DNA from 4 places in the Streptomyces sp. NPDC050703 genome. Region 3 is predicted to be linked to each of the others. Evidence: riboswitches for the same ligand, from Rfam matches in the RefSeq annotation. Region 3 holds a riboswitch; each other region holds the start of a gene.

What was found. Region 3 has a riboswitch for cyclic di-AMP ahead of AB0I16_RS34735 (M23 family metallopeptidase). Riboswitches for the same ligand answer to the same signal wherever they lie in the genome.
Positions count from the first base shown of each region.
Region 1: linked by a shared signal. The riboswitch ahead of AB0I16_RS18400 (transglycosylase family protein) and the one ahead of AB0I16_RS34735 (M23 family metallopeptidase) in region 3 are both predicted to bind cyclic di-AMP.
Region 2: linked by a shared signal. The riboswitch ahead of AB0I16_RS11705 (LysM peptidoglycan-binding domain-containing protein) and the one ahead of AB0I16_RS34735 (M23 family metallopeptidase) in region 3 are both predicted to bind cyclic di-AMP.
Region 4: linked by a shared signal. The riboswitch ahead of AB0I16_RS02300 (M23 family metallopeptidase) and the one ahead of AB0I16_RS34735 (M23 family metallopeptidase) in region 3 are both predicted to bind cyclic di-AMP.

Region 1 covers NZ_JBFAHX010000017.1:148,080-155,045, forward strand. The annotation lists gene AB0I16_RS18390 (cytochrome P450) at 1-850, shown strand, start outside; gene AB0I16_RS18395 (transglycosylase family protein) at 969-2,039, shown strand; cyclic di-AMP (ydaO/yuaA leader) riboswitch at 2,228-2,378, shown strand; gene AB0I16_RS18400 (transglycosylase family protein) at 2,383-3,117, shown strand; gene eno (phosphopyruvate hydratase) at 3,423-4,703, shown strand; gene AB0I16_RS18410 (septum formation initiator family protein) at 4,811-5,290, shown strand; gene AB0I16_RS18415 (DUF501 domain-containing protein) at 5,377-5,925, shown strand; gene AB0I16_RS18420 (Ppx/GppA phosphatase family protein) at 5,922-6,863, shown strand.
Region 2 covers NZ_JBFAHX010000009.1:118,525-125,490, forward strand. The annotation lists gene AB0I16_RS11690 (iron ABC transporter permease) at 1-166, opposite strand, end outside; gene AB0I16_RS11695 (ABC transporter substrate-binding protein) at 250-1,257, opposite strand; gene AB0I16_RS11700 (GNAT family N-acetyltransferase) at 1,604-2,179, shown strand; cyclic di-AMP (ydaO/yuaA leader) riboswitch at 2,791-2,945, shown strand; gene AB0I16_RS11705 (LysM peptidoglycan-binding domain-containing protein) at 2,951-3,691, shown strand; gene AB0I16_RS11710 (GDSL-type esterase/lipase family protein) at 3,789-4,994, opposite strand; gene AB0I16_RS11715 (TetR/AcrR family transcriptional regulator) at 5,194-5,769, opposite strand; gene AB0I16_RS11720 (FBP domain-containing protein) at 5,841-6,332, shown strand; gene AB0I16_RS11725 (carboxymuconolactone decarboxylase family protein) at 6,562-6,966, opposite strand, start outside.
Region 3 covers NZ_JBFAHX010000071.1:355-7,320, forward strand. The annotation lists gene AB0I16_RS34710 (Twin-arginine translocation pathway signal) at 1-1,188, shown strand, start outside; gene AB0I16_RS34715 (4a-hydroxytetrahydrobiopterin dehydratase) at 1,191-1,511, shown strand; gene AB0I16_RS34720 (hypothetical protein) at 1,562-1,711, opposite strand; tRNA gene AB0I16_RS34725 (tRNA-Met) at 1,887-1,960, shown strand; gene AB0I16_RS34730 (PP2C family protein-serine/threonine phosphatase) at 2,192-3,367, shown strand; cyclic di-AMP (ydaO/yuaA leader) riboswitch at 3,659-3,806, shown strand; gene AB0I16_RS34735 (M23 family metallopeptidase) at 3,818-4,897, shown strand; gene AB0I16_RS34740 (PrsW family intramembrane metalloprotease) at 4,956-6,278, opposite strand; gene trmB (tRNA (guanosine(46)-N7)-methyltransferase TrmB) at 6,372-6,966, opposite strand, start outside.
Region 4 covers NZ_JBFAHX010000002.1:144,354-151,319, reverse strand. The annotation lists gene AB0I16_RS02315 (GNAT family N-acetyltransferase) at 1-1,316, opposite strand, end outside; gene AB0I16_RS02310 (HPr family phosphocarrier protein) at 1,484-1,765, shown strand; gene AB0I16_RS02305 (GntR family transcriptional regulator) at 1,987-2,673, opposite strand; gene AB0I16_RS02300 (M23 family metallopeptidase) at 2,909-3,733, opposite strand; cyclic di-AMP (ydaO/yuaA leader) riboswitch at 3,746-3,908, opposite strand; gene AB0I16_RS02295 (pitrilysin family protein) at 4,112-5,497, opposite strand; gene AB0I16_RS02290 (pitrilysin family protein) at 5,494-6,882, opposite strand.

The DNA of each region.
Region 1 (6,966 bases), on a different contig from region 3:
CTTCCCGCTGCCCATCTACGCCATCTGCGACCTGCTCGGCGTCCCGCGCGAGGACCAGGACGACTTCCGCGACTGGGCGGGCATGATGATGCGGCATGTCAAGCCGGGCCAGGGGGGCGGCCCGCGCGGCGGCGTGGCCCGGTCGGTGAAGAAGATGCGCGGCTACCTCGCCGAGCTGATCCACCGCAAGCGCCTGGAACCAGGCGACGACCTCATCTCCGGCCTGATCCGCGCCTCCGACCACGGCGAGCACCTCATGGAGAACGAGGCCGCCGCCATGGCCTTCATCCTGCTCTTCGCCGGCTTCGAGACCACCGTCAACCTCATCGGCAACGGCGTGTACGCGCTGCTGACCCACCCCGAGCAGCGCGAACGCCTGCAGAAGGCGCTCGCGGAGGGCGACACCGGGCTCCTGGAGACCGGCGTCGAGGAACTCCTCCGCTTCGACGGGCCCGTGGAGCTCGCCACGTGGCGGTTCGCCACCGATGAGCTGACCATCGGCGGACAGCGGATCGCCGCGGGCGACCCCGTCCTCGTCGTCCTCGCGGCGGCCGACCGCGACCCCGAGCGGTTCGAGGACCCCGACACGCTGGACCTGTCGCGCCGCGACAACCAGCACCTCGGGTACGGCCACGGCATCCACTACTGCCTCGGCGCCCCGCTCGCCCGCCTGGAGGGCAGAACGGCCCTCGCGACGCTGCTCAGGCGCCTGCCCGACCTGCAACTCGCGGCCGATCCGGCGGATTTGCGGTGGCGTGGCGGGCTGATCATGCGCGGGCTGCGGACGCTGCCGGTGACGTTCACACCCGCACAGGGACCGGCCGCGGCTGACGAGGCGTCACCATTGTGACTTTCGCGTGATCTCCGCTGCATCGACTTGTGACAAGCGTTCGACTGCGGCTACGTTCACGTCGACTCGGGCACCCCGCTGCCCCGATCGCCGCACCAGTCTCCTGAAAGGCAACCGCATGCTCTCCGGCAATGGTCGTCACCGACGCCCCCGCCAGGCCCCGGCCCTCATCGTCGCGGCAGGAGTCACCGGATCCGCCATCGCCATCCCGCTCCTCGGGGCGACCAGCGCGAGCGCCGCCCCCACGGCGACGTGGGACAAGCTCGCCGAGTGCGAGAGCGGCGGCGCGTGGAGCGCCGATCCGGGCAACGGTTACTACGGAGGTCTCCAGCTCTCCCAGGAGACCTGGGAGGCCAACGGCGGCCTCGCGTACGCGCCCAGCGCCGACGAGGCCTCCAAGTCGCAGCAGATCGCCGTGGCCGAGCGCATCCTCGACGCACAGGGCTCCGACGCCTGGCCGAGCTGCGCCCCGATCGCCGGCCTCACCGAGGACGCCCCCGCGGCCGACGTGGACCCGGGCAACCCGATCGTCCCCGAGTCGTCCGGACCGGCCGGCTCCGGCTCGTCGGGGTCCGAGGGCTCCGGCAAGAAGGACGAGCCGTCCGACGAGGCGTCAGAGGCCGAGAACAAGCCCTCGGACGACGCGAAGGACGGCGAGAAGCCCTCCGGCGACGCGAGCGACACGCCGGAAGCCGGCTCCGACCGGGAGAAGGGCCGCGAAAAGCTTGACAAGTCAGGCAAGCCCGACAAGTCCCCCGAGAAGGGCGAGAAGGGCGGGGCTGGCGACAAGGCCGGGGCGGACGACACGCCCGGGAAGGGCGCGCCGGACGGTTCCGGCAAGTCCGCCGACGACGAGGCGACTTCGCCCGCAGGCCGGGACGAGGAGTCCGCGGGCTCCACCGGCCGCCACCGCGGCGGCAGCGCCGAGGAGACCGCCGAGGACGCCACCGGGGCGGCGGCGGGCGACCGTTCGGGCCGGCACGCCTCACGCGGCGGCGAGCGGACGGACAAGCCGGCCGACGGCACGTACACGGTCCGCTCCGGGGACAACCTCTCGGCGATCGCCGACGACCACGGCATCGACGGCGGTTGGGACACGCTCTACACCGAGAACAAGAAGACCGTGGGGGACGACCCGGACCTCATCCTCCCCGGTCAGAGCCTCGATCTGGGCGAAAAGCAGCGGTAGTTGACGATGCGTCCGCGGGGCACTTCGTGCTGTATGCACCTTTTGGCGCGAGTGAGAGATGGGTCTCAGAAGCCCTGATCGTCTTTGAAATTCCGGTGGTCTCCTGTCTACGGTCGTGACCGCTCGCCACTGGTGGGCCCCGCCGGTCGGTACGCCGAATCCTGCCAACGGCCGGACGGGAACAGTCGTCGCTTCGAGCGCCGTGGGCAGGAGCGGGGGACCCAAGGTAAGCGCCGTGTCATGCGGCTAGGGGTGGAGCCGCACTCGGGAGAGTGCGGCCGGGCAACTTCACTGGCCCGAACCCGACAGCTCACCTCGCAGGCGTCGGTGAGGGGATCAACTCATGCTGTTTTCCGGCAAGGGCAAGCACCGCCGTCCGTCCAAGGCCACCCGTGTCGTCACGCTCGCCGGTGTCACCGGTGCCGCCGTGGCCGCCCCGCTGATGGCCGCCGGTTCGGCCTCGGCCGCCACCAACGCCGAGTGGGACGCCGTCGCCCAGTGCGAGTCCGGCGGCAACTGGTCCATCAACACCGGCAACGGCTACCAGGGCGGCCTGCAGTTCTCGCCGTCCACCTGGGCCGCGTACGGCGGCACGAAGTACGCGCCCAGCGCAGACAAGGCCACCAAGGCCCAGCAGATAGAGATCGCCGAGAAGGTCCTCGCGGGCCAGGGCAAGGGTGCCTGGCCGAGCTGTGGCGTCGGCCTCTCCAACGCCTCCAACGGCGGCGGCGCCCAGCAGCAGGCCCCGCAGCAGCAGGCGCCCCAGCAGCAGGCGCCTCAGCAGCAGAGCAAGCCGCAGCCGCAGCAGACGCAGCAGCAGGCCGCCCCGCAGCAGCAGGCCGCGCCCAAGCCGCAGCCCGCCCCGCGCGCCCAGACCGAGAAGACCGTCGAGACCCCGACCGGCAAGACGGTCGAGAAGGGCGACGGCGAGTACAAGGTCAAGACGGGCGACACCCTGTCGAAGATCGCCGAGGCGCACGACGTCAAGGGCGGCTGGCAGAAGGTCTACAAGCTCAACGGCGACATCATCGACAACGCCGACTTCATCTACCCGGGCCAGCAGCTGCACCTCAGCTGACCCGGCCGGCTCGGCCGTGCCTCGGCGGAGGCACGGCCGCCCCCGTCCCCACGGCCCCCCGCCCCGGTGCGCGTATCCCCCGTACGCACCGGGGCGGGGTCATGTCCGCACCGCCGTGTTCGCCTTCAGCGAGCTACCGGCCAGTAGAAAAGCGGGCTTCCGTCCCGATTCCCTGGTATTTGGGCGCTTGTACGTCCCACGGGGCGGGCGGTCGGCTGGCTGAAGGCTCCGGGCCGGTTAGGCTCAGGAGACGCAGGGCCGAAGCGGCCCCGCGTAAACGCGTCACATCCCAGAAGGAGATGCTCGTGCCGTCCATCGACGTCGTCGTAGCCCGGGAAATCCTGGACTCCCGAGGCAACCCCACGGTCGAGGTCGAGGTCGGCCTCGACGACGGCAGCACGGGTCGTGCAGCCGTTCCGTCCGGTGCCTCCACCGGAGCCTTCGAGGCCATCGAACTCCGTGACGGTGACCCCAACCGTTACCAGGGCAAGGGCGTGGAGAAGGCCGTCCTCGCCGTCATCGAGCAGATCGGCCCGGAGCTCGTCGGCTACGACGCCACCGAGCAGCGCCTGATCGACCAGGCCATGTTCGACCTGGACGCCACCGACAACAAGGGCTCGCTCGGCGCCAACGCCATCCTCGGCGTCTCGCTCGCCGTCGCGCACGCCGCGTCCGAGGCCAGCGACCTGCCGCTCTTCCGCTACCTCGGCGGTCCGAACGCGCACCTGCTGCCCGTCCCGATGATGAACATCCTGAACGGCGGGTCGCACGCCGACTCGAACGTCGACATCCAGGAATTCATGATCGCCCCGATCGGCGCGGAGTCCTTCTCCGAGGCCCTGCGCTGGGGCACCGAGGTCTACCACACGCTGAAGAAGGTCCTGAAGAACAAGGGCCTGGCCACCGGCCTCGGCGACGAGGGCGGCTTCGCGCCGAACCTCGACTCCAACCGCGCCGCCCTGGACCTCATCCTTGAGGCCATCAAGGAGGCGGGCTACGTCCCCGGCGAGCAGATCGCGCTCGCCCTCGACGTCGCCGCGTCCGAGTTCTACAAGGACGGCTCCTACGAGTTCGAGGGCAAGAGCCGCTCGGCCGCCGAGATGACCGAGTACTACGCCGAGCTCGTCGCCTCCTACCCGCTGGTCTCCATCGAGGACCCGCTGTTCGAGGACGACTGGGCCGGCTGGGCCACCATCACCGAGAAGCTCGGCGACAAGGTGCAGCTCGTCGGCGACGACCTGTTCGTCACCAACCCCGAGCGCCTGGCCCGCGGCATCGAGGAGAACTCGGCCAACGCCCTCCTCGTCAAGGTCAACCAGATCGGTTCGCTGACCGAGACCCTGGACGCCGTCGAGATGGCCCAGCGCAACGGCTTCAAGTGCATGATGTCCCACCGCTCCGGCGAGACCGAGGACGTCACCATCGCCGACCTGGCCGTCGCCACCAACTGCGGCCAGATCAAGACCGGCGCCCCGGCCCGCTCCGAGCGCGTCGCCAAGTACAACCAGCTCCTGCGCATCGAGGAGATCCTCGACGACGCCGCCGTGTACGCGGGCCGCAGCGCCTTCCCGCGCTACAAGGGCTGACCCGTGCCCCTGGCGTGAAGCCCGGTTACCTACGTCCCCGCACCCGGTCCCGTACCGTGTGCGGGGACGTAGTCACGTGCACGCGCTGCTTCGGGGAGGCGGAACCCATGGCCAAGGCCGGTACCAAGGACCGGTTCTCCACGGCTACCCGGCTACGGCTGCTCGGCGAGCAGACCGCCGAGCGCGTCTACCGCTCCCAGACCAGGCGCCAGGCCCGCCGCTCCCGGCTCACCGGCCGGGCCGCGCTCCTCGCGCTGGTGCTCTGCTCGCTGGTCGTGGTGCTCGCGTACCCGATAAGGCAGTACGTCTCGCAGCGGGCGGAGATCGACAACCTGCGCAGGCAGCAGAGCGAGCAGCGGGCCGACGTGGAGAAGCTCCGCGACGAGAAGGCCCGCTGGGAGGACGACGCGTACGCCGAGCAGCGCATCCGGGACCGCCTGCACTACGTGATGCCGGGCGAGACCGGCTTCACGGTGATCGACCCGGCGGCGGCCAGGAGCCGGCGCGCGGACCAAGGGGCGGCAGCGCGCCCCTGGTACTCGAACGTCTGGGACGGCGTCGACAAGGCCGACCGCCCCGCGGACTGACGTCGACCGCCCGACGACCGGCCTCGACCGCCCGACGACCGACCCTCGATCGCGCCGCCGATCGAACCACTGATGGAAAGACAGGCATGCACACGCCCCCGCCGACCACCCCGCGCACCGAGCCCACCGACGCCGACGTCGAGGCCTTCAAGCAGCAGCTCGGCCGCCCGCCCCGCGGACTGCGGGCCATCGCGCACCGCTGCCCCTGCGGCCGGCCGGACGTCGTCGAGACGGCGCCGCGCCTCCCCGACGGCACGCCGTTCCCGACGACGTACTACCTCACCTGCCCGCGGGCCGCGTCCGCGATCGGCACGCTGGAGGCCAACGGCGTCATGAAGGAGATGTCGGAGCGGCTCAAGACGGACCCCGACCTCGCCGCCGCGTACCGCAGGGCGCACGAGGACTACATCGCGCGCCGCGACGCCATCGAGGTCCTTGAGGGCTTCCCGAGCGCGGGTGGCATGCCGGACCGCGTGAAGTGCCTGCACGTCCTGGTCGGCCACTCCCTCGCGGCGGGCCCGGGCGTGAACCCGCTGGGCGACGAGGCGCTGGCGATGCTCCCCGAGTGGTGGGCCAAGGGCCCCTGCGTCACGCCGTGCGCCGCCGAGGGTGCCGCCGAAGGGGGCGCCGAGTGACCCGCGTCGCCGCCGTCGACTGCGGCACCAACTCCATCCGGCTGCTCGTCGCCGACGCCGACCCGGCCACCGGGAAGCTGGTCGACCTGGACCGCCGGATGACCGTCGTCCGCCTGGGCCAGGGCGTGGACAGGACGGGCCGCCTCGCGCCGGAGGCCCTTGAGCGCACCTTCGCGGCCTGCCGCGAGTACGCCGCGGTCATCGAGGAGCACGGCGCCGAACGCCTCCGCTTCGTGGCGACCTCCGCGTCCCGCGACGCCGAGAACCGCGACGACTTCGTACGGGGCGTGCGGGACATCCTCGGCGTCGACCCCGAGGTGATCAGCGGCGACCAGGAGGCGGAGTTCTCCTTCACCGGCGCCACCAAGGAGCTGACGGGCCGCGCCGACCTCGCCACGCCCTACCTGGTGGTGGACATCGGCGGCGGCTCGACGGAGTTCGTCGTCGGCACCGACTCCGTGCGCGCGGCCCGCTCGGTCGACATCGGCTGCGTCCGCATGACCGAGCGGCACCTCGTGCGTGACGGGGCGGTCGCGGACCCGCCCTCGCCGGAGCTGTTCGACGCGGTCCGCGCGGACATCGAGGCCGCCCTCGACCTCGCCGGGCGCACGGTGCCGCTCACGGAGGCGCGCACGCTGGTCGGCCTCGCGGGCTCGGTGACGACGGTCGCGGCCATCGCGCTCGGCCTCGACGAGTACGACAGCGAGGCGATCCACCACGCGCGCCTCTCCCACGAGCAGGTGCGCGCCATCACGCACCGCCTGATGACCGCCACCCACGCCGAGAGGGCCGCGATCCCCGCGATGCACCCGGGCCGCGTCGACGTGATCGCCTCGGGCGCCCTGGTGCTCCTGTCGATCATGGAAAGGATCGGCGCCGAGGAGGTCGTGGTGAGCGAACACGACATCCTCGACGGCATCGGCTGGTCGATCGCCTGAGCGCGTCGCGCAGCGTCTGAGCGGGCCGGAGAGGGGTCCGGAGGGGCTTCGGCGACAGTCCGTCGGGAAAGTTCGTGAAGTTCTTCACAAGAGATTCGGTGCG
Region 2 (6,966 bases), on a different contig from region 3:
GGCGCCGGTTCTCCGGCCGGACGGGGGGTGGTGGGAGCGGGTCGGCGCCGGGGAGTGCGCGAGGGGTTCCGCCGGGGAGTTCGGCGGGGATGTCGGCGGGGGCCGCGGCGTGGTGTTCCGGCGGAAGCGGCGGCGCGTCGGACGCGCATACCCCTGCTCCGGGCACGCCTGACTTGCGTACGTCCGGTCCGTGTACGCCCGGTCCGCGTACACCCGATCCTCGTACGCCCACTTCTCGCGACTGCCTGGTCATGAGGCGTCCTCCACGGCTTCGGCCACGGTGCGCACCGCTCGGGCGCCGAGCACGCTGGGCGACAGGAGGATGCTCTGCGGGATGGCGACCACGCGGTCGTTCTTGACCGCGTCCGTGTCCGCGAGCAGCGGGCTGGCTTTGATCGCGTCGACGAGTCGACGGCCGGACTGCCGGGAGAACCCGGTCACGGCCAGGATGACCTTCGGGTTGCTCCGGCTCGCCTCCTCGGCCGACAGCGTGGCGAAGTCACCGGGGGTGGAGGCTGCGACGTTCCGTCCCCCGGCCAGCGTGATCACGCCGTTCGCGTGACTCGACCCTCCGCTGGTGTTGATGCCCGCACCACCGGCCGGCGCCGCCGACAGACTCAGTACCGGGACCGCGTCCGCCCTCTTCCCCGCGGACGCCGTCAGGTCCGCGACCTCGCGCTTCATGTCGGCGATGAGTGCCTTGCCCTTGTCCTGTACGTGGAAGACCTCGGCGAGGTGGGTGATGTAGCGGTAGGTGGCGTCGATGTTCGTGGACCGGCCCTTGGCCGTGTCACAGGCGACCATCGCCGCGATGCCGTTCTCCTTGAGCTGCTTCTGGGTGGGGGTTCCGTCGAAGGAGCCGAGCTCGTACCGGGAGATGCCGGTCACCAGATCGGGCTTCGCCGCGATCACCGACTCCTTGTTGGCCACCTTGCCGCTCAGCACGGGCAGGGCGTCGAGTTCCTTCCGCATCGCGCCGGAGAAGTCGTCCTTGAACTCGGGCCCCGCCGTCCCGACGATCCGGTCCCCGAGGCCGAGCGCGATCAGGAACGCGGCGGCTCCCGCGTCCAGGGTGACCACCCGCTTCGGGACTTCGGCGACATCGGCCGTGGCGGGGCAGGCCGCCGAGGTCCCGTCTCCCGTGGAGTCGTCGCCTGCCTTGCCCGGCCGGTCGGAGGCGGACGCGGAGGACGTCGACGACGGGGAGGCACAACCGGACAGGCCGCCGACGAGGAAGGTGAGGGCTGCGGCGAGCACGGCAGCAGTGGGTCTTGGACGCACCGTTGTTTCACGTACCTTTCGGGGCGATGAGGGCGATGAAAGCGGTGGAGCGGGTGGGCGCGGACTGGTGGTGGTTCTGCGTGAGTGCCTGGCACTGCAGTAGTCGTGCCGGATGCGCGCCGAGTTCCGAGCAGTTCGCGGTCGGGCGAACGCGGCGCGGACAAAGGCAGTTCGGGCGGAGACAGTTCGGGCGGAGGCGGTTCGGGCGGAGCCGGTTCGGGCGGAGCCGGTTCGGGCGGAGCCGGTTCGGGCGGAGGCGGTTCGGGCGGAGGCGCGGGAAAAACCGTTGGGCCGCCCGCTCCACTGCGTGCAAGATCGACTCGTGGACACCTATCTGACGACCGAGCGCTTGGCCCTGCGGCACTTCACCGTCGATGACGCGGAGCTGCTGATCGAACTGGACAGTGACCCGGCGGTGATGCGCTACCTGAGCGGCGGCGAACCGACCGCGCCGGAGACCGTCCGCGAGCGCCATCTGCCGAACATCCTGGCCGGCTACGAGAAGTGGGACGGCGACCTCGGGCTCTTCGCCGCGCACGAGAGGGACGGCGGCGCTTTCATCGGCTGGTTCCATCTGCGTCCCGAGCCGGACGGCCCGCTCGACGAGGTCGAACTGGGCTACCGGCTGCGGCAGGCGGCGTGGGGCAGGGGCTACGCCACCGAGGGCTCGCGGGCCTTGCTGGACAAGGCGTTCACGCGACTCGGCGTGCGCGTGGTCCGGGCCGCGACGATGTCCGTGAACCACGGCTCGCGCAACGTCATGGAGAAGCTGGACATGGAGTTCGCTGCCGCCATCCCCACTCCTCCTGACATGGAGGCGGTCGAGGGTTCCGAGTTCGGAGGCGTGCGGTACGAGATCACCGGGGAGCGGTGGAAAGCGGGACAGCGGGGGCAGTAGGTGCGGCTGGAGCCGGCAGTTCGGCGCCACGGGTAATCCGCTTTCCACCTTTTACTCACCGCATTAGGCAGTCAACAGAACCCGGCTGACATCCTGTCGGAATTCGACAGCAATTCGGCGTGGTGACGCGCGACGTCCTCAACTCGCCCCGGGCGCCGAGCATTTCGAGCCCGGAAACCCATGGCTCGTCCCACGAACGCCAGAAGCCGGAAGCCGGAAGCCGGAAGTCCGAAGCCGGCCGCCAGCGGCCGAACCGCGCCGTCGGCCCGACTGGTCAGCCACTCACAGAAGGCACTCCCGGGCGAACGCACGCCCCCGATCCGCCCGGTATGACCAATTTATGCAGATAGCCCCCACCCCGCCGCGTACTCCTGAGTGAAATGAGTCACGCCGCCCATCGTGCGGCTCAAAACGCCCGAGCGGATTTCCCGTTCCAGGCAAAGAAAGTTGGGTCTATCGATCAAGGAAGGGCCCGCTTTCTGATCATCAGAAACCGATCCCGCGCTTTCTCCGGGTGAATTCGGGACTTGTTCCTTCGGGCCTTTCTCGCCTAACGTCACCGTCAATCCGGATGGAACGCCGAATCCTGCCGCTGTCCGGAAACCCTCCCACCCACTCACTCACTTACGCATGGCAGGAGCGGGGGACCCAGGTAAGCCGCCGGTCCGGATTACGGAACGGCTCGGGGTGAAGTCGCGCGCACAGTGCGGCCGGACATCTCCCGTCCGAACCCGACAGCTCACCTCGCAGGCGACGGAGAGGAATTTCGTCATGCCCGCAAAGGGAAAGCACCGCCGCCCCAAGTTCAGCGCGCTCCACCGGGGCATCGCCCTCGCGGGGACGGGCGGGGCCGTTCTCGTACTCCCCGTGCTCGGTGCGACCGCCGCCAACGCGGCGCCGGCCGGTGCGGTCACCGAGCCCGCCGCGGCCCCGGCGACCTATGTCGTCGCCGCGGGTGACTCGCTCGCCACGATCGCTCAGGAGCACTCCGTGAGCGGCGGCTGGGAGAGCCTGTACGAGAACAACCGCGACGTCCTCGGTGGCGACCCGGGCCTCATCCACCCCGGCCTGAAGCTCACCCTCGGCGAGAAGGACGCGGCCGAACCCAGGCCGGCCGCCGAGCGGGCGGACCGTTCCGAGCGCGACAGCGCGGCCGCCGAGCCCGCCGCCGCCCCGGCGGAGAAGACCTACACCAACGATCTCGACGGCTGGATCAAGGAGTCGCTCGACATCATGGCCCAGCACGGCATCCCCGGCACCTACGAGGGCATCCACCGCAACGTGATGCGTGAGTCCTCCGGCAACCCGATGGCCATTAACAACTGGGACTCCAACGCCGTCGCCGGCACCCCCTCCAAGGGTCTGCTGCAGGTCATCGCGCCCACCTTCGCCGCCTACCACGTGCCCGGCACCTCGCTGGACAGCTACGACCCGGTCGCCAACATCACCGCCGCCTGCAACTACGCGGCCGACCGGTACGGCTCCATCGACAACGTGAACGGCCCGTACTGATCCCCGTACCCCACCCCCCGCCGCATGCCCTCTGAGCCCCGGCACGCCATGCGTCCGGGGCTCAGCCCGTAACCGGAGCGAGTGCGGGCGGTGTTGCTTACGCGTCAGCCCGCCCGGGTGACGCGGTGGCGAAGGGGCCGCCCTCGCCGAACGCGAGCCGTGCGAAGTTCTCCCCGATACGGCGGTGCCCCGCGGGGTCGGGGTGGATCGCGTCCGGCAGCGGGAACTCGGCGTAGTCGCTCTCGCCGTAGAGTTCCCGGCCGTCGAGGTAGTGCAGGTGGGGGTCGTCGGCCGACCGCTGTCCGACGATCCGGGCGAGTTCGTCGCGGATGACGTTCAGGGTCAGACGCCCGGCGGCCCGTTCGGCCGGGTCACCCGTGGCCTTGAACCGCAGGGTCCCGCCGTCGAAGTCGGGCATGAGGGGGCCGGGGGTGTCCTCCTGGACCGGGCACAGGACGGGGGACACGACCAGCAGGGGTGCCGTCGGGTGGCCTTCGCGGATGGTGTCGAGGAAGCCGTGGACGGCGGGGCCGAAGGCGCGCAACCGCATGACGTCGGCGTTCACGACATTGATGCCGATCTTGACGCTGATCAGGTCCGCCGGGGTGTCCCGCATGGCACGGGCGGTGAACGGGTCGAGCAGCGCGCTGCCGCCGAACCCGAGGTTGACCAGCTCCACGTCGCCCCGGGCCGCCGCCAGGGCGGGCCAGACGGCGGTGGGGTGGGCGGCGTTCGAACCATGGCTGATGGAGCTGCCGTGGTGCAGCCACACCCTGCGCCCCCTGTCCGGCGCCGGCTCGATCGGCGCATCGGTGCGCAGGGTGATCAGCTCGGTGATCTCCGTGTGCGGGAGCCAGATCTCGATGTCCTTGTCACCCGCGGGCAGACCGGCGAACCGGGCGGTGCCGGGAGGCCCCTCCCTCAGCTCGGCGGACTGGGTGACCATGTCGGTGACCGTACGGAGATTGCCGCCGGTCACCGTGGCCTGCGCGGTGAGGCGGCCGTCGACCAGCAGGTCGTAGACGCCGTCCGCCGGGGGCGGGAAGCCGCGGTAGGTCCGCTTGGTGGGCAGGGTGTCCAGCTCGACGGTCGTGGCGCGGGTGCGGAATGCCAGGCGTACGCCGGAGGGCTGCGCCTCGGCCACGGCGAGCTGGTCGTCGGGGATCTGGCGCCGGGCCCGGGCGGGAAGGCGGTGCGGGAGCAGGCCGTGCGCGGTCGGTTCCAGATCTAGGAAGCCTCGCAGGAGGTCGGGGGTGACGGGGGTGGTGACAGGGGTGGTGCCCCAGCCGTGATCAGTGCTCATCGCTCAGTGCCTCGCCTTGCCTTGTCCTGCCTGGTAGCGCCTTGCCTTGCTTGCCCGGTCATGTCTTGCCCTGCCCTGCCGGCCTGGTCCTGCCTTGCCGGCCTGGTCCTGCCTTGCTTGCCTGGTCATGCCCTGTGTCAGCTCGTCGGCCGGGGGGGGGCGGGCGGGCCGTCGGCCGGAGGCCCTGGTGGCCCGCTCCTCACGGCGTGACCCGGCGGGGGTTGTGCAGCAGAGCGTCGAGGGAGTCGAGGACCCACATCCACGACTCCTGCGAGTCGACGGCGGTGTGGCTGAAGCTCCCGGCCATCTCCAGGCTGACGTAGCCGTGGAACATGGCGCCCAGCATCCGGACCGCGTGTGTCTGGTCCGGCTCCGTCAGGTCGTAGCCGCGCAGGATCGCCCGCGTCATCTGGGAGTGCCGCACCCCGGCGCCGGCGGCGGCCGTCTCGGGGTCGAGCCTGAGGCGGGCCGCGTCATAGCGGCCGGGGTGCTCCCGCGCGTAGTCGCGGTAGGCGTCGGCGAAGGCGGTCAGCGCGTCCTTCCCTGCGCGCCCGGCCACGGCCTCGGCGACCCGGTCCGCCAGCTCCTCCAGCGCGAACAGGGCGATCCTCGTCCTGAGGTCCTGGGAGTTCCTCAGGTGCGAGTACAGGCTCGCGACCTTGACGTCGAACCGCCGGGCGAGCGCCGAGACGGTGACCTGGTCGAAACCGACCTCGTCGGCCAGTTCCGCCCCCGCCCGGGTCAGGCGCTCCGGAGTCAGCCCTGCTCTAGCCATAACCTTCGCCCCATCCCACGACAAGCTTTAATCGTTTGCCTAACGGTTTTAGGAAACTTAGCCTACCGCTCATGAGACCGTTGACCGAGCAAGAGATCCGTACCGCGTTCGTGAACTGCACCAAGGGCGAGGCGAAGCGCCTGTCCGTCCCCCGCGACCTGGCCGAGCGGCCCTGGGACGACCTGGACTTCCTGGGCTGGCGGGACCCCCAGTCCCCCGGCCGGGCCTACCTCGCCACAGAGCTGGAGGGCCGCCCCGTAGCCCTGGCGATGCGCTGCCCCGGCTCGGGGGTGTCCCACACGCGGCGCAGCATGTGCACTCTGTGCATGACCAGTCACACGGGCGGCGTGTCGCTGATGGTCGCCCCGAAAGCGGGCAAGGCCGGGCAGCAGGGCAACTCCGTGGGCGCCTACATGTGCAGCGACCTCGCCTGCTCCCTGTACGTGCGGGGCAAGAAGGACGCGGGGATAGGCGGGCGGTTCCACGAGTCGCTCACCTTGGAGGAGCAGAACGAGCGGACCGTGGCGAACCTCTCCGCGTTCATCGCGTCGGTCACCGCGTGACGGGGGCGCCGTCGGTGACGGCGCCCCTGCCCCGACGGCGGCCAGGGCCTGCCGCGCAACCCGGTAGGGCCGGTCAGACCGCGGTGGGCAGCGCGTTCTCCCCGGCGACCACCCGGCTCGCGCGGCCTACGGCGCGGAGAGTCTGGGCTTCCACGGGGCGCCCCATGCCGCGTTCCTGTCCGTCACCGGCTACGGCGTGGCCGACTGGCCGCAGGGCCTGCGACAGATCCTAGTTCCAGGGGTCGGTGAACGAACGGCCCGGTACGGGCTTGGCGATGAGGGCGACGGCGATGAAGAAGTTGACCTGGCCGATCGCGAACATCAACGTGGTGAGCGCCTTGGCGTCGTAGTGCTCGGCCGCCTGGGCGTACAGCTCGTCGGACACCCGCTCACCGTGCGAAGGCGCCTGCAGCACCGCCTCCACCAGGGCCAGCGCGGCGCGCTCCGCACCGGTGAAGTAGGGCGAGGTCTGCCAGGAAGCCACCGAGGTGATCCGCTCCTCCGACTGCCCGGCCTTGCGCAGGAATCCGGTGTGCAGAACGGTCAGGTACGTGCTGCCGACGATCTGCCCCGCGCGAAGCTGCACCAGGCTGATCGTGGGCCGCGGCACCGAACCGTTGCCCACCACCTTGAA
Region 3 (6,966 bases):
GAGGGGGCCGCCGAGTGCATCACCGCCCACGGGCAGCAGCTGCTCGGCGACCGGCAGTTCACGGTGTCCGCACGCACATGGCGCCGGTGGGAAGGCGCGCGTCCCGGCTGGCCGCCGGAAGAGACGGCCCTCGTTCTCCACGACGCGCTCGGCCGCTGGCCTGAAGACCTCGGCTTCACCACGCCCGCGGGGTGGATTCGGCCCGAGCACCAAGAAGAGGACCAGATGAACCGTCGCGCGTTCGTCTCCGTCACCGCCGCCGCGCTTATGCCCGCCCCCGTCGCACCTCAGCACGTCGACCCTGCGCTGATCGGCTACTTCCAGGAGCAGCTGGAGGGGCACTACCGGGCGGACATGCTGCTCGGCCCGCACGACCTGATCGGCACCGTCTCCGCCCAGTACCAGCTCATCGACAAGTTGGTCCGGTCCGCGACGGGCGAGACGAGGCGCGGACTGCTGCGTATCGGCGCCGCGTACTCAGCGCTGGTCGGCTGGCTCTACCAGGACGCCGGCGACATGGACGGGGCCGCGTTCTGGCGGGGCGTCACGCAGGAGATAGCGATGCGCTCCCGCGACCCGCACCTGATCGGCTACTCCCTCGTCAACCAGGCGCAGGTACGCACCGACCTGGGTGATGGGGGCGCGGTCATCGACCTGTGCGAGGCAGCCCTGGAAGACCCGGGGCGCCTGGTGCCGAAGGTCCGCATCATGGCGATGCAGCAGCAGGCACACGGAGCGAGCCTGACCGGGGACCGCACGGCCGTCGACCAGCTTCTCGACGGGGCCGAGGGCCTGCTTGCCCGCGTGGACGACGACCTGCCCTGGGGGAACGCGTGCCGACGTACACCCGGTTACCTGGAGGTGCAGCGCGCCACGTGCTACGGCCGTCTCGGCCTCGGCGCTGAAGCGGGGAACCTGTGGACGCAGGTCCTCGGCATCGTCCCCGGGACGGCCCGGCGGGACCGCGGCGTCTACATGGCCAGGCACGCCACCGCGGCAGCCGTTGCGGGCGAGCCGGATCAGGCGCTGGAGATCGCACGCACGGTGTCGGAGATTGCCGTCGAGACGCGGTCAGCGCGGATGCGACGGGAGCTGGGCACCCTGAAACGAGCTATGCGGCCGTGGCACGATGCCCCGGTCGGCCGGGACCTCACCGAGGTTCTGACGCCCGTCATGGAGGGGAGCTGAACGTGCCAGAAGGACCGGTTCCGCTGAGTGAGCAGGAGATCGTGGAGGCTCTTCGGGAGATCCCGGGGTGGCGCCGCGACGGCGACGAGATCACACGCACGTTCGGCATTCGCTATCACGGCGGTGTCGCGATGATCGTGCACGTCGCCGACGTGGAACGCCTGATCGGCCACCACGCGGACATTGACCTGCGGTGGGGGACGGTCCGCTTCGCGATCACGACCCACGATGCTGGACACAAGCTGACTGCTGCCGACTTCGATCTCGCGACGCGGATCAACGAGATCGCCCGCGCACACGGGGCAGAGGCGCTCGGCGGCTGAACCTCGGGCATGACGAAGGGGCCCCACCGCCTGAAGGCGGTGGGGCCCCTTCAGTACTGGCGTCGCGTGGCGTCGAGGGCGGCCTGCGGTGTGGGCTCGCCGTCGGCCCCGTGCTTCGCCGCCCGCATGTCGTCGCGGACATCTGTGAACCGGTCCTCGAACCGCCGGACGACCTCGCCGAGTGTCGGCTCGTCAGCCACCGCTCATCTCCCGCCCGATCAGGTGCTCGTCGGCCCGCGCGGGGTGTCCGGTGTGGCGACGGTTTCCGTGAGGCCGGGCCCGACGGCTCGGCGGTGCCGGGGCGGGGGCGGAGTGGGGGCGGGGCGCAAGTGGTTCGACGCACCCCTTCGGATGGCGTAGAGTTGTGTTTACCGACGCGGGGTGGAGCAGCTCGGTAGCTCGCTGGGCTCATAACCCAGAGGTCGCAGGTTCAAATCCTGTCCCCGCTACTGAAGACTCAGGGCCGGGAAGCATCAGCTTCCCGGCCCTGAGTGTTTTCCTGGACCGGAGTGTTTTCGCGGATCTACGTGTTCCCGGATCTACGTGTTTCCCGGGGCGGGCCCCTCAGGGCGATGACGCCGTGACCCGTTCGGCCCACACGAGTCGCATCCGCACCGCTCTGCGGGAAGCCTGGGCAGGTGCAGCGCGGTGATGGGCGCGGATTCGGCGGGAGACGAGCGGTGGGGCAGCGAGGAGGGACGGACGGGCCCGGCCGTGGGCGCCGGTCCGGTCCGGGGCCGAACGGCAGCAGGGCCACCCTCCGCGAGTGGGCCTTCGTCCGCGCCCTGCCCTTCCTGCTGCTCATCGTCGGCATCGGGTACGACGTGACCACGCCGACGGAGTTCACCGCGGCTCCCCTCTACACCGCCGCGCCCCTGATCGCCGCCCCCTTCTACTCGCTGCTCAACACCGTCCTGACCGGCGCCGCCGCCTCCATCGCCGTCCTCCTGCTGCACTACCGCAACTCCTCCTCAGGCCACGTCGAGTCCGTCACCGAACTGCTCACCGTGGTGACCGTCGCCGTCTTCGCCGTCGTCATCAACCGCGTCGTGCGCCGCGGCAACGACCGGCTCGCCACCGCCCGCTCCATCGCCGAGGCCGCCCAGCGCGCGGTCCTGCCGGAGCCGGACGCCCGTATCGGCGGCCTCGACATCGCGGCGCGGTACGAGGCGGCGCAGGCCGACGCGTTCATCGGCGGTGATCTGTACGCCGTGCAGGACACCCCGCACGGCGTACGGCTCATCGTCGGGGACGTGCGCGGCAAGGGCATGGGCGCGGTCGCGGCCGTCGCCGTCGTCATCGGCGCGTTCCGCGAGGCCGCCGAGCAGGAGGCCACCCTGGAGGCGGTGGCGCAGCGCCTGGAGCGGGCGCTCGCCCGTGAGGGCACCCGGCGGGACGGCCTCGACGCCTTCGAGGGGTTCACCACGGCGGTCCTCGCGGAGATCGGGCACGGCGACGGCCGCGTACGCCTGATCAACCGGGGCCACCCGGAGCCGCTGCTGCTGCGCGGCGACGGGCGGCTGTGCGTGCTGTCCCCGACCGAGCCCGCGCTGCCGCTCGGCATGGGTTCGCTGGGGGCCTGGCCGGACCGGGCGGACGAGACGGAGTTCCCGCCGGGCGCCATGCTGCTCTTCTACACGGACGGCCTCTCGGAGGCGCGGAACGAGGCCGGGGAGTTCTACGCCCCCGCCACCCGGCTCGGCGGGCGGATCTTCCCGGGCCGCAGGGGCCCGCAGGCGCTGCTCGCCACGCTCACACAGGAGGTGCGGTGGCACACCGGGGGCGGCGCGACGGACGACCTGGCACTGCTCGCGGTGCGGCGGCCCGCGCCGGGGGACCCTGACGCCGGCACGTAGACCGCCGCGGGCACCGGCGCGGAGACTGGCGTCGAAAGAGTGTCACAGCGCGTGACCGAACTGCACCCCTCCGCATAACAACTGACACACCGTCAAGGGGTGGCGGAGTCCCGGCGCGCGCCGACTCACGGTCAACTCGCCCCGATCCCTGCCCCGGTGTCCCCATACGCGCGGCCCACTCATACCCCGTCGGCGAGAAGAATCAACAGGAACAGCTTGGAATACGGGCCCGCTGTCTATTAACGTTCGATAACGCAGCGCGGTCGTCCCAGCCGTCACTAGAGGCGGCTCCGTGCGCACGCGCCTAATCCCGCAAGGGAGCCGGGGAACCACCAACTTGGGGTGAATCGGGCATCTGTGCCTCCATGCCAGATGTTCGTAGGAGACCTTCCTGCTCCGAACCCGTCAGCTAACCCGGTAGGCGAGAAGGAAGGAAAGGAGTGCGCCCCAGTGGCGTCCAACCGGCCTGCCCCAGAAGCCGCGTACCTCCCGAGCGACCCTGATGTCCGGGGGTACGACGAGCAGCCCTGGGAAGAGTGGAATCCCACCGAGGAGTCCGTCCGTCCCGTCCGCGGCAGGCACCGTGTGCACAAGAAGAGCGGCGGCGGCCTCGCCCGCAGCTCCACCGTCCTGGGAGTCGGCGTCATCGCCGCCGTCGGCGCGGGCGGCATCGCCACCGCGCAGGACGGCAAGCCGCCGGTCTCCATATCGATGCCCGACCTGGGTGCCGTCGCCGACTCGCTGCCCGAGGCCACGTCCCTCCCCGGCGTCGGCTCGCTGATCTCCGACGACTCCGCCGGCTCCGGCTCCGGAACGGACGCCGTCACCGCCGCGGCCCCGCTCACGGCCGCCGGTGTCAGCTCCGCGGACGCCCGGCAGGGCACCACCGACGCGGGGGAGGCGCTGCGCGCCCGCATCATGCAGCAGGCCGAGAACCAGCAGAGCCAGGCCGACGACGCGGTGCGGACCGCGGCCGAGGAGGCCGCCGTCAAGAAGGCCGCCGAGGAGGCCGCCGCCCAACAGAGGGAAGCCGAGCGCGAGGCCGACGCCAAGGCCGCGGCCAAGAAGAAGAAGGAGGAGGAGGCCCGCAAGGCCAAGGCCGAGGCCGAACGCCTGGCCAAGCTCGCCAAGAGCTTCGCGATCCCCACCTCCTCGTACACCCTGACCTCGCACTTCGGTGACGCCGGTTCCATGTGGTCCTCCGGGCACCACACCGGCCTCGACTTCGCCGCGCCGACGGGCACCCCGCTCAAGGCCGTGCACACCGGCACCGTCAAGGAGGCGGGATGGGCCGGGGCCTACGGCTACCGCACCGTCCTCGAACTCGATGACGGCACCGAGATCTGGTACTGCCACCAGTCCTCGATGAGCGTCAGCGCCGGGCAGAAGGTCAGCACCGGCGACGTCATCGGCCGCGTCGGCGCCACCGGCAACGTGACCGGACCGCACCTCCACATGGAGGTCCACACCGCGGGCGGCGCCAACATCGACCCGCTCGCCTGGCTCCAGGGCAAGGGCCTCAACCCCTGAGAGCCCGAGCCGACGCCCCCGGGAGCCCCGGGCGCCCTGGGCGCCTCGGGCCGTCGGGTCAGGTGCGGTACGGGTTGTACGGCTGTGCCGCCGGATATGACTGTGCTGCCGGATACGCCTGTGCCACCGGGTACGGCTGGGGCTGCTGTCCGTAAGGGAAAGGCCCGTACGGGCCCGCGAACGGGACCGGTGCCGTCGCGCGGGCCGCGTAGGCCAGCGCGGGGCGGGCGGGCTCGCGGCGCTCCCAGAGCCTGTGCAGCAGCTCCCGCTCGCGGGCGACGAAGTCGGCGCCCGCCCGGCCCTTGCGGCCCCGGTGGCGGAGGAACGCCAGGGACGTCGCGTACATCTCGTACTCCGCGACCGTGCGGGCCGCGGCCTTGCCCCAGGTGTACGCGGCGTAGTCGCGGGCCAGCGAGCGGGCGCGCATCGAGCCGAGCGCGTACGGCTCGGGAGGGGTGAGCCAGCCCGCCGCCACGTAGACGGGCAGCTCCGCGCGGATCATGCGCAGCTCGCGCTGCCGGGTCCAGATGGCCAGCCAGGTGAGCAGGCCGAAGCAGGGCAGCATGAAGAGCGCGTACACGGTGAAGAAGCCGTACTGCCCGAAGACCGCCGAGCCGTTCCACAGCGCGTGGACGCCCATCGCGAGGATCAGTCCGGTGAGCGGGAGCAGGACGCGGCGCACCCGCAGGCGCTGCGCGGAGAACGCCGCGATGCCGAAGCCGATGCCGGTCAGGACCGTGAACATGGGGTGCGCGAAGGGCGACATCACGACGCGCACGAAGAACGTCGCCGCCGTCACGGATGCCAGGCCGCTGTCGTGGCTGAGCTGGTCGGTGACGAAGGCGTTGCCGAGGTAGAGGATGTTCTCGGTGAACGCGAAGCCGGTCGCGGTGACCCCGGCTATCACCATGCCGTCGACGACGCCGGTGAAGTCACGTCTGCGGAAGAGGAACACCAGCAGCACCGCCGCGGCCTTCGCCGACTCCTCGACGATCGGCGCGATGACGGTCGCGCCGAGGGTGTCCGCACTGGTGGGGTCGGCGGTGGCGGTGGCTATCCAGCGGATCGCGAAGCTGTTCGCGACGATCGCGATGAGCGCGGCGGCGCAGGCCCCCCAGGCGAAGGAGAACAGCAGGTTCCGCCAGGGGCCTGGGGCCACCCGGTCCAGCCAGCGGAACGCGGCGACGAGCAGCGGCACGGGCACGGTCGCGAGGCCGAGCCCCACGAGGAAGCCCTCGGTGCCGGTCTGCTCCCTGACCAGGGCCAGGATCACCAGCCCCGAGAGGGCGAGCAGGATGACGAGCCCGGCCGCGCGTATCGCCCGCCGCTGCCACCAGCGGACGCGGCGGAGTTCCCCCGGGGCGGGCGCCTCGGGGGGTATCGGATACGCAGAGGTGGTGGCCACTCGTTGACCCTAACGAGGGACGGGGGTGGCCGCGACGGTGCCTCGGACACCGGGGCGCGGAAGTGGGGGTCAGTCCTCCGGAGTGGTGGCTTCCGGGCGGGCGACCCGGCGGAACAGCAGGTCGTGCACGACGTGGCCCTTCCGCAGCCCCTGGCCCTCGAAACGGGTGTGGGGGCGGAAGTCGGGGCGGGGGGCGTAGCCGCCGTCGGGCTGCGTGTTCTCGAAGTCGGGGTGCGCGGTGAGCACCTCCAGCATCTGCTCCGCGTACGGCTCCCAGTCGGTCGCGCAGTGCAGGATCGCGCCCGGCTTGAGGGAGGGCGCGGCCAGCGTCAGGAAGTCCGGCTGGATCAGGCGCCGCTTGTGGTGGCGGGGCTTGGGCCAGGGGTCGGGGAAGTAGACGCGGAGTCCGTCGAGGGAGGCGGGCGGCAGCATCTCGCGGAGCAGGATGATCGCGTCGCCGTTGGCCACGCGCACATTGGTCAGGCCGTTGCGCTCGGCGAGGCCGAGGAGGTTGCCCTGGCCGGGGGTGTGCACGTCCACGGCGAGGATGCCGGTGTCCGGGTCGGCGGCGGCCATCTGCGCGGTGGCCTCGCCCATGCCGAAGCCGATCTCCAGCACGACGGGCCTGTCCGAGGGCTTGCCGTCCTCTGCGAACAGCTCGGCG
Region 4 (6,966 bases), on a different contig from region 3:
AGGCGGGTGAACTTGCGGGGGTTGCCGATGGTCTCCAGGTACATCAGCGCGACGTCGGTGTCCGGGTCCTCGTACCAGTACTGGAGGACGTCGTTCCCGGAGACGTCGGCCCGGTTGCCGGAGCCGATGAACGTGGACAGGCCGGCTCCCCTGCGGTGCAGCCCGGAGAGCAGCGCGATGCCGATCGCCCCCGACTGGGTGAACAGACCGATGCGCCCGCGCGCGGGCGACTGCGGGGCGAGCGAGGCGTTGAGCCGCGCCCGGGGGGAGGTGTTGATGACGCCGAAGGCGTTGGGGCCGATGATGCGCATGCCGTACGAGCGCGCCCGGCGCACCAGTTCGCGCTGCCGCTCGCGCCCCTCGGGGCCGCTCTCCGCGTACCCGGCGGAGAGCACGACGAGGCCCTGCACCCCGCGCTCGCCGCACTCGGCGACGACCTGCGGCACACGGTCGGCGGGCACGGCGACCACGGCGAGGTCGACGGGTTCGGCCACGGACGCCACGGCGCGGTGCGCGGGCACGCCCTCGACCCGGGTGCCCTCTTCGAAGGCGCTGTTCACCGCGTACAGGCGCCCGGCGAACCCGGCGTCACGGAGGTTGCTCAGGACGCTGCGCCCGACGCCGCCCGGGGTCCGGCCCACGCCGATGACCGCGACCGATCCCGGCGTCAGCAGGCGCTGCACGGACCGGCCCTCGGCGCGCTGCTCGCGGGCGCGCTGCACGGCGAGCGAGCGGTCCGTCGGCTCCAGGTCGAACTCCAGGCGTACGACGCCGTCCTCGAAGCTGCGCTTCTGCTGGTAGCCCGCGTCCGTGAACACCTTGATCATCTTGGTGTTGGCGGGCAGCACCTCGGCCGCGAAGCGCCGGATGCCGCGCTCCCTGGCGACCGCCGCGATGTGTTCGAGGAGGGTGGAGGCCACTCCCCTGCCCTGATGGGCGTCCTGCACGAGGAAGGCGACCTCGGCCTCGTCGGCGGGCGCGGCGGCTGCCATGCCGCGCTCGTCGATGCGGTCGTACCGCACGGTCGCGATGAACTCGCCGCCCACCGTCGCCGCCAGGCCCACGCGGTCCACCAGATCGTGGTGGGTGAAGCGGTGCACGTCCTTGGCGGAGAGACGGGGGTAGGGCGCGAAGAACCGGTAGTACTTCGACTCGTCCGAGACCTGTTCGTAGAAGCTGACCAGGCGGTCCGCGTCCTCGGCCGTGATGGGCCTGATCCTGGCGGTGCCTCCGTCTCGCAGCACCACATCGGCTTCCCAGTGCGCGGGGTAGTCGTGCCGCTCCTGCTGATCCGACTGATCCGACGGGGTCTGCATGGAGCCAGGGTACGGGTCGCGGGGCGGCTCGGACCTTGGCAGGCTGGGAGCCCGGTGACCGCGGGGACAGCCGGCCGGATGACCTGGGCGTACGGTCGGCAGAGCACCCGTGCCGACATGAGACACTGGTCTAGACAACTTGGAAACACCTGGAAGGGCAGCAACACATGGCTGAGCGCCGCGTCAACGTCGGCTGGGCCGAGGGCCTCCACGCCCGACCCGCCTCCATCTTCGTCCGCGCGGCCACGGCCGCCGGCGTACCCGTGACGATCGCCAAGGCCGACGGCAACCCGGTCAACGCCGGCTCGATGCTCGCGGTGCTCGGCCTCGGCGCCCAGGGCGGCGAGGAGATCACCCTCGCGTCCGACGCCGAGGGCGCCGACGCCGCCCTCGACCGTCTGGCCAAGCTCGTCGCCGAGGGCCTTGAGGAGCTCCCGGAGACGGTCTGAACCGAGCGGCACCGACTGAAGGGTCCACCCTGCCACGGGGTGGACCCTTTGGCGTATGCGGCGCTTTCCGCGCTTCCTGATTTCACGGCATTGCGGCGCTCTGCGCATCGCTAACATCGCCAACATCGCCAACATCGCCAACGGAGCATGGCGCATAAAGCGCATTGAAATTCCGCGCCCTTCTCACACCGGCGTCCACTCTCTTTTGTACGGCGCCCGCGTTAATTCAGAAGGCCCGCCGTGTTTACGGCACGTTGCGGACCCCTCACGCGGTGGGCGCGTCCGGCGGGCCGCGGCCTGTGGGCCGACGCCGTGCGCTCCGCGTGCGCCGCGGCGAGCGCCCTGGCCCGTTCCGCGTCCCCGCGGGAGACCGCGTCGACGATCGCCGCGCGCTCGGCCCAGGCCTCGTCCGGCGCGGCGGAGGGCTCGACGGCGTACATCCAGGCGGTCTTCTGCCGGAGCTGGGCGAGCAGCGTGATCAGCCCGGGGCTGCCGGACGCCTGGGCGAGCGTCTCGTGGAACCAGCCCTCCAGCGAGGCCAGATCCTCCCCCTGACCCTTCCGGCAGCGCTCCCCGCCCACCTTGACGAGGCCGCGCAGGACCTTGAGGTGGGCGTCGGTGCGGCGGCGCGCCGCGCGGGCCGCGACGAGCGGTTCCAGCAGCGAGCGCACGTCGAGCAGGTCGGCCGCCTCCTGCTCGGTGGGTTCGGCGACGCATGCGCCCGCGTGCCTGCGCCTGACGACGAAGCCCTCGGCCTCCAGGGTGCGCAGGGCCTCGCGCACGGGAACGCGCGAGACGCCGTAGCGGCGTGCGAGGAGGTCCTCGGTGAGCCGGCTGCCTCTCTCATGGACTCCGGAAATGATGTCGTCCCGTATCGCCGTGCATACCGAGTGCGCGGGAATGCGCATGCCCTGACCTCCGCCTTGATACCGCGCGACGCGGTCGACCGACGCTCTTTCCGCGACTCTATTGCAGGGTGTCGCGTTTTCCGACGGGGCGAGGGAATTCATGGATATCTTTTGGCCAGACGGCGAAAGCCCCGGCTCATTCGTGAGCCGGGGCTTTCGGTACGACGCGGGGGTGTCGGTACGACGCGGGGGTGTCGGTACGACGCGGGGGTGTCGGTCGCGTCGGTCAGACGTGTCAGACGTTGACGCCGTGCGCGCGGAGGTAGGCGACGGGGTCGATGTCCGAGCCGTACTCCGCACTGGTGCGGGCCTCGAAGTGCAGGTGCGGGCCGCTGGAGTTGCCCGTGGAGCCGGAGAGGCCGATCTGCTGGCCCGGGGTGACCGTCTGGCCAACGGTGACACCGAGGGAGGACATGTGGCCGTACTGGGTGTACGTGCCGTCGTTCATCTTGATCACGACGTTGTTGCCGTAGGCACCGCCCCAGCCGGCCTCGACGACGGTGCCGGAGCCGACCGCGTGGACCGGGGTGCCGGAGGAGGCGTGGAAGTCGACGCCGGTGTGGCTGCCGGAGGACCACATGGCCCCGCCGGTCTGGTAGCCCGTGGAGACGTAGGAGCCGGCGATCGGGGAGGCGTAGGTGTTCAGGCGCTTGCGCTCGGCCGCGCGGGCGGCGCGCTCCTTCTCCTCGCGCTCCTTCTCGGCCTTCGCCTTGGCCTCGGCCTCGGCCTTGCGCTTCTCCTCGGCGGCCCTCTTCTTGGCGGCCTCTTCGGCCTTCTTGGCCGCCTCTTCGGCCTTCTTGGCCGCGGCGGCGTCGTCGGCGGCCTGGCGCTGGGCGGCGGCCTGCGCGTCGACGCCGTCGGCGAGCGAGTCGCCGACGGAGATCGCCTGGGTGAGTCCGGTGTGCTCGATGGGCGCGTCGTCGGCGGCGGCGAGCGCGGGGCCCGCCAGGCTCCCGATGACACCGGTGGTGGTGAGCGCGGCGACACCGGCGGCGTTGGCCGTGGTGCGCGTCAGGCGGCTCGGACGACGGTGCTTCCCGGTGGCACGGGTGAACGCCATGAAGCGGCTGGTCCTTTCCTTCCCTCTCGCCTACCGGGTTAGCTGACGGGTTCGGAGCAGGAAGGTCTCCTACGAGTCCCTCACCGTGCGGCAAGGTGCCCGATTCACCCCAAGGGACGTGTGGGTCCCCGGCTCCCCTGGCTCGCGCCGTACGGGGACTCGGCGATGACTGTCCGGTGCCGCGGCTGCGGCGTACTGCGTGACGAACAGCCGGACCGACGCTAAACGTGTCCTCTTTCGAACGACAAACAGAACGCCTCTTTTGTAGCGCACGCCACACGGCAGACAGGCAACCTCCATGGTAATTCGGACATATGGGGACCCCGGGGCCACAAACGGCCACCGGGGTCCCGGTATGCCCTGACTCCGCGCCGCCGCTCAGCCGGAGACGACGCTCACGTCGCCGATGCCGAGGGCCCTGACGGGCTCCTCGATGCGCGCGGCGTCACCCACGAGGATCGTCACCAGATGGTCCTCCGGGAAGGCGCTCACGACCGCCGCGGTGGCCTCCACGGTGCCGGTGGCGGCCAACTGCCGGTAGAGCTGCGCCTGGTAGTCGTCCGGGAGGTTCTGCTCGACCTGGTCGGCGAGCGTGGCCGCCACGGAGGCCGCCATCTCGTACTTGAGCGGAGCGACGCCCACCAGGTTCTGCACCGCCACGTCGCGCTCGGCGTCGGTCAGGCCCTCCGCGGCGAGCGTGCGCAGCACCGTCCAGAGGTCTTCGAGCGCGGGGCCCGTGGACTCCGTGTCGACCGATCCGCTGATGGCGAGCATCGCGGCGCCCGAGCCGTCCGGGGCCGAGCGCAGGACCTGGCCGAAGGAGCGCACACCGTAGGTGTAGCCCTTCTCCTCCCGCAGGACGCGGTCGAGCCGGGAGGTGAGGGTCCCGCCGAGGCAGTACGTGCCGAGGACCTGGGCCGGCCAGACGCGGTCGTGCCGGTCCGGGCCGATGCGGCCGATCAGGAGCTGCGTCTGCACGGCTCCGGGACGGTCGACGATGACCACACGGCCGGTGTCGTCGGCGGTGATGGCCGGCACGGGGCGCGGCTCCGCCGTGCTGCCCGTCCAGGTGCCGACGGTGTCCGCGAGCATCTCGTCCAGGTCGACGCCCTGCAGATCGCCGACGACCACCAGGGTGGCCGCCGCCGGACGGACGTGCTTCTCGTAGAAGGCGCGCACCGCCGCCGAGTCGATGGCGCCGACCGTCTCCTCCGTGCCCTGGCGCGGGCGCGACATGCGCGAGCTCGCCGGGAAGAGCTGCCGGGACAGCTCCTTGGCGGCCCGGCGCGCCGGGTTGGCCGCCTCGTGCGGGATCTCGTCGAGGCGGTTGCGGACCAGGCGCTCGATCTCGCTGTCCGCGAAGGCGGGGGCGCGCAGGGCGTCGGAGAGCAGTCCGAGCGCCTTCGGCAGGCGGGAGACGGGCACTTCGAGGGAGACGCGGACGCCGGGGTGGTCGGCGTGCGCGTCCATGGTGGCGCCGCAGCGGTCGAGCTCGGCGGCGAACTCCTCGGCGGAGTGCTTGTCCGTGCCCTCGTTGAAGGCCCTCGCCATGATCGTGGCGACGCCGTCGAGGCCCGCGGGCTCGGCCTCCAGCGGGGCCTCCAGGTGGACCTCCACCGCGACGACCTGCTGGCCGGGGCGGTTGCAGCGCAGCACCGTCAGGCCGTTGGGCAGGGCGCCGCGCTCGGGGGCGGGGAAGGCCCACGGCTTGGCCGTGCCGGGCTCTGGCTGCGGGTGGAACTGCATGGTCGCGGCCTCGGTCACTTCGCCGCCTCCTCTTCCTGTTCGGTCTCGCCGGCGGGGGTCTGCTCGGTCCCGTCGGCGGCCGTCTCCCCGGCGCCTCCGGCGGCCACGGGCTCGTACACGAGCACCGCGCGGTTGTCGGGCCGCAGGCGGGCCTTGGCGACCTCCTGGACCTCCTCCGCGGTGACGTCGAGGACGCGTCCCACGGCGGTGAGGGCGAGCTGCGGGTCACCGAAGAGGACGGCGTACCGGCACAGTTCGTCCGCGCGGCCCGCGACCGTGCCGAGCCGGTCGAGCCACTCGCGCTCCAGCTGCGCCTGCGCGCGCTCCATCTCCTCCGGGGTGGGACCCTCTTCGGCGAAGCGGGCCAGCTCCTCGTCGACGGCGGCCTCGATGACGGGGACCTCGACGTCGCCCGAGGTCTTCACGTCGAGCCAGCCGAGCGAGGGCGCGCCGGCGAGCCGCAGCAGGCCGAACCCGGCGGCGACGGCGGTGCGGTCCCGGCGCACGAGCCGGTTGTAGAGCCGCGACGACTCACCGCTGCCCAGGACGGTCAGCGCCAGGTCGGCCGCGTCGCACGCACGCGTGCCGTCCTCCGGCAGCCGGTAGGCGGCCATCAGGGCGCGGGCGGGGACCTCCTCCTCGACGACCTCGCGGATCTCCCTGCCGATGCGCTCGGGCAGGGAGCCGTCGCGCGGCGGCTGCTTGCCGTCGTGCGAGGGGATGGACCCGAAGTACTTCTCGATCCAGGCGAGCGTCTGCTCCGGGTCGATGTCGCCGACGACCGAGAGCACCGCGTTGTTCGGCGCGTAGTACGTACGGAAGAACTGGCGCGCGTCCTCCAGGGTGGCCGCGTCCAGGTCCGCCATGGAGCCGATCGGCGTGTGGTGGTACGGATGGCCCTCCGGGTACGAGAGGGCGGTCAGCTTCTCGAAGGCGGTGCCATAGGGGACGTTGTCGTAGCGCTGGCGGCGCTCGTTCTTCACCACGTCCCGCTGGTTCTCCATGGACTCCTCGTCTAGCGCGGTGAGCAGCGAGCCCATCCGGTCGGCCTCAAGCCACAGGGCCAGCTCCAGCTGATGGGCGGGCATCGTCTCGAAGTAGTTGGTGCGCTCGAAGCTCGTCGTGCCGTTGAGCGAGCCGCCGGCGCCCTGGACCAGCTCGAAGTGGCCGTTGTTCGACACCTGCTTCGAGCCCTGGAACATGAGGTGCTCGAAAAGGTGAGCAAGACCTGTCCGTCCCTTGACCTCGTGGCGCGAGCCGACGTCGTACCAGAGGCACACCGCGGCGACCGGGGTCAGGTGGTCCTCGGAGAGCACCACGCGCAGGCCGTTGGCCAGCCGGTGCTCGGTCGCTGTCAGGCCGCCGGAGCCGGGCTCGGCTGTGGCCGTGTGACCCATGGGCATGTACGTCCCTTCGATCGCTGAATCTGCAGAATTGCTGCGAGTCCCGCCACTGTATGCAGCGTGCCGACACCTCACGAAGTTCCC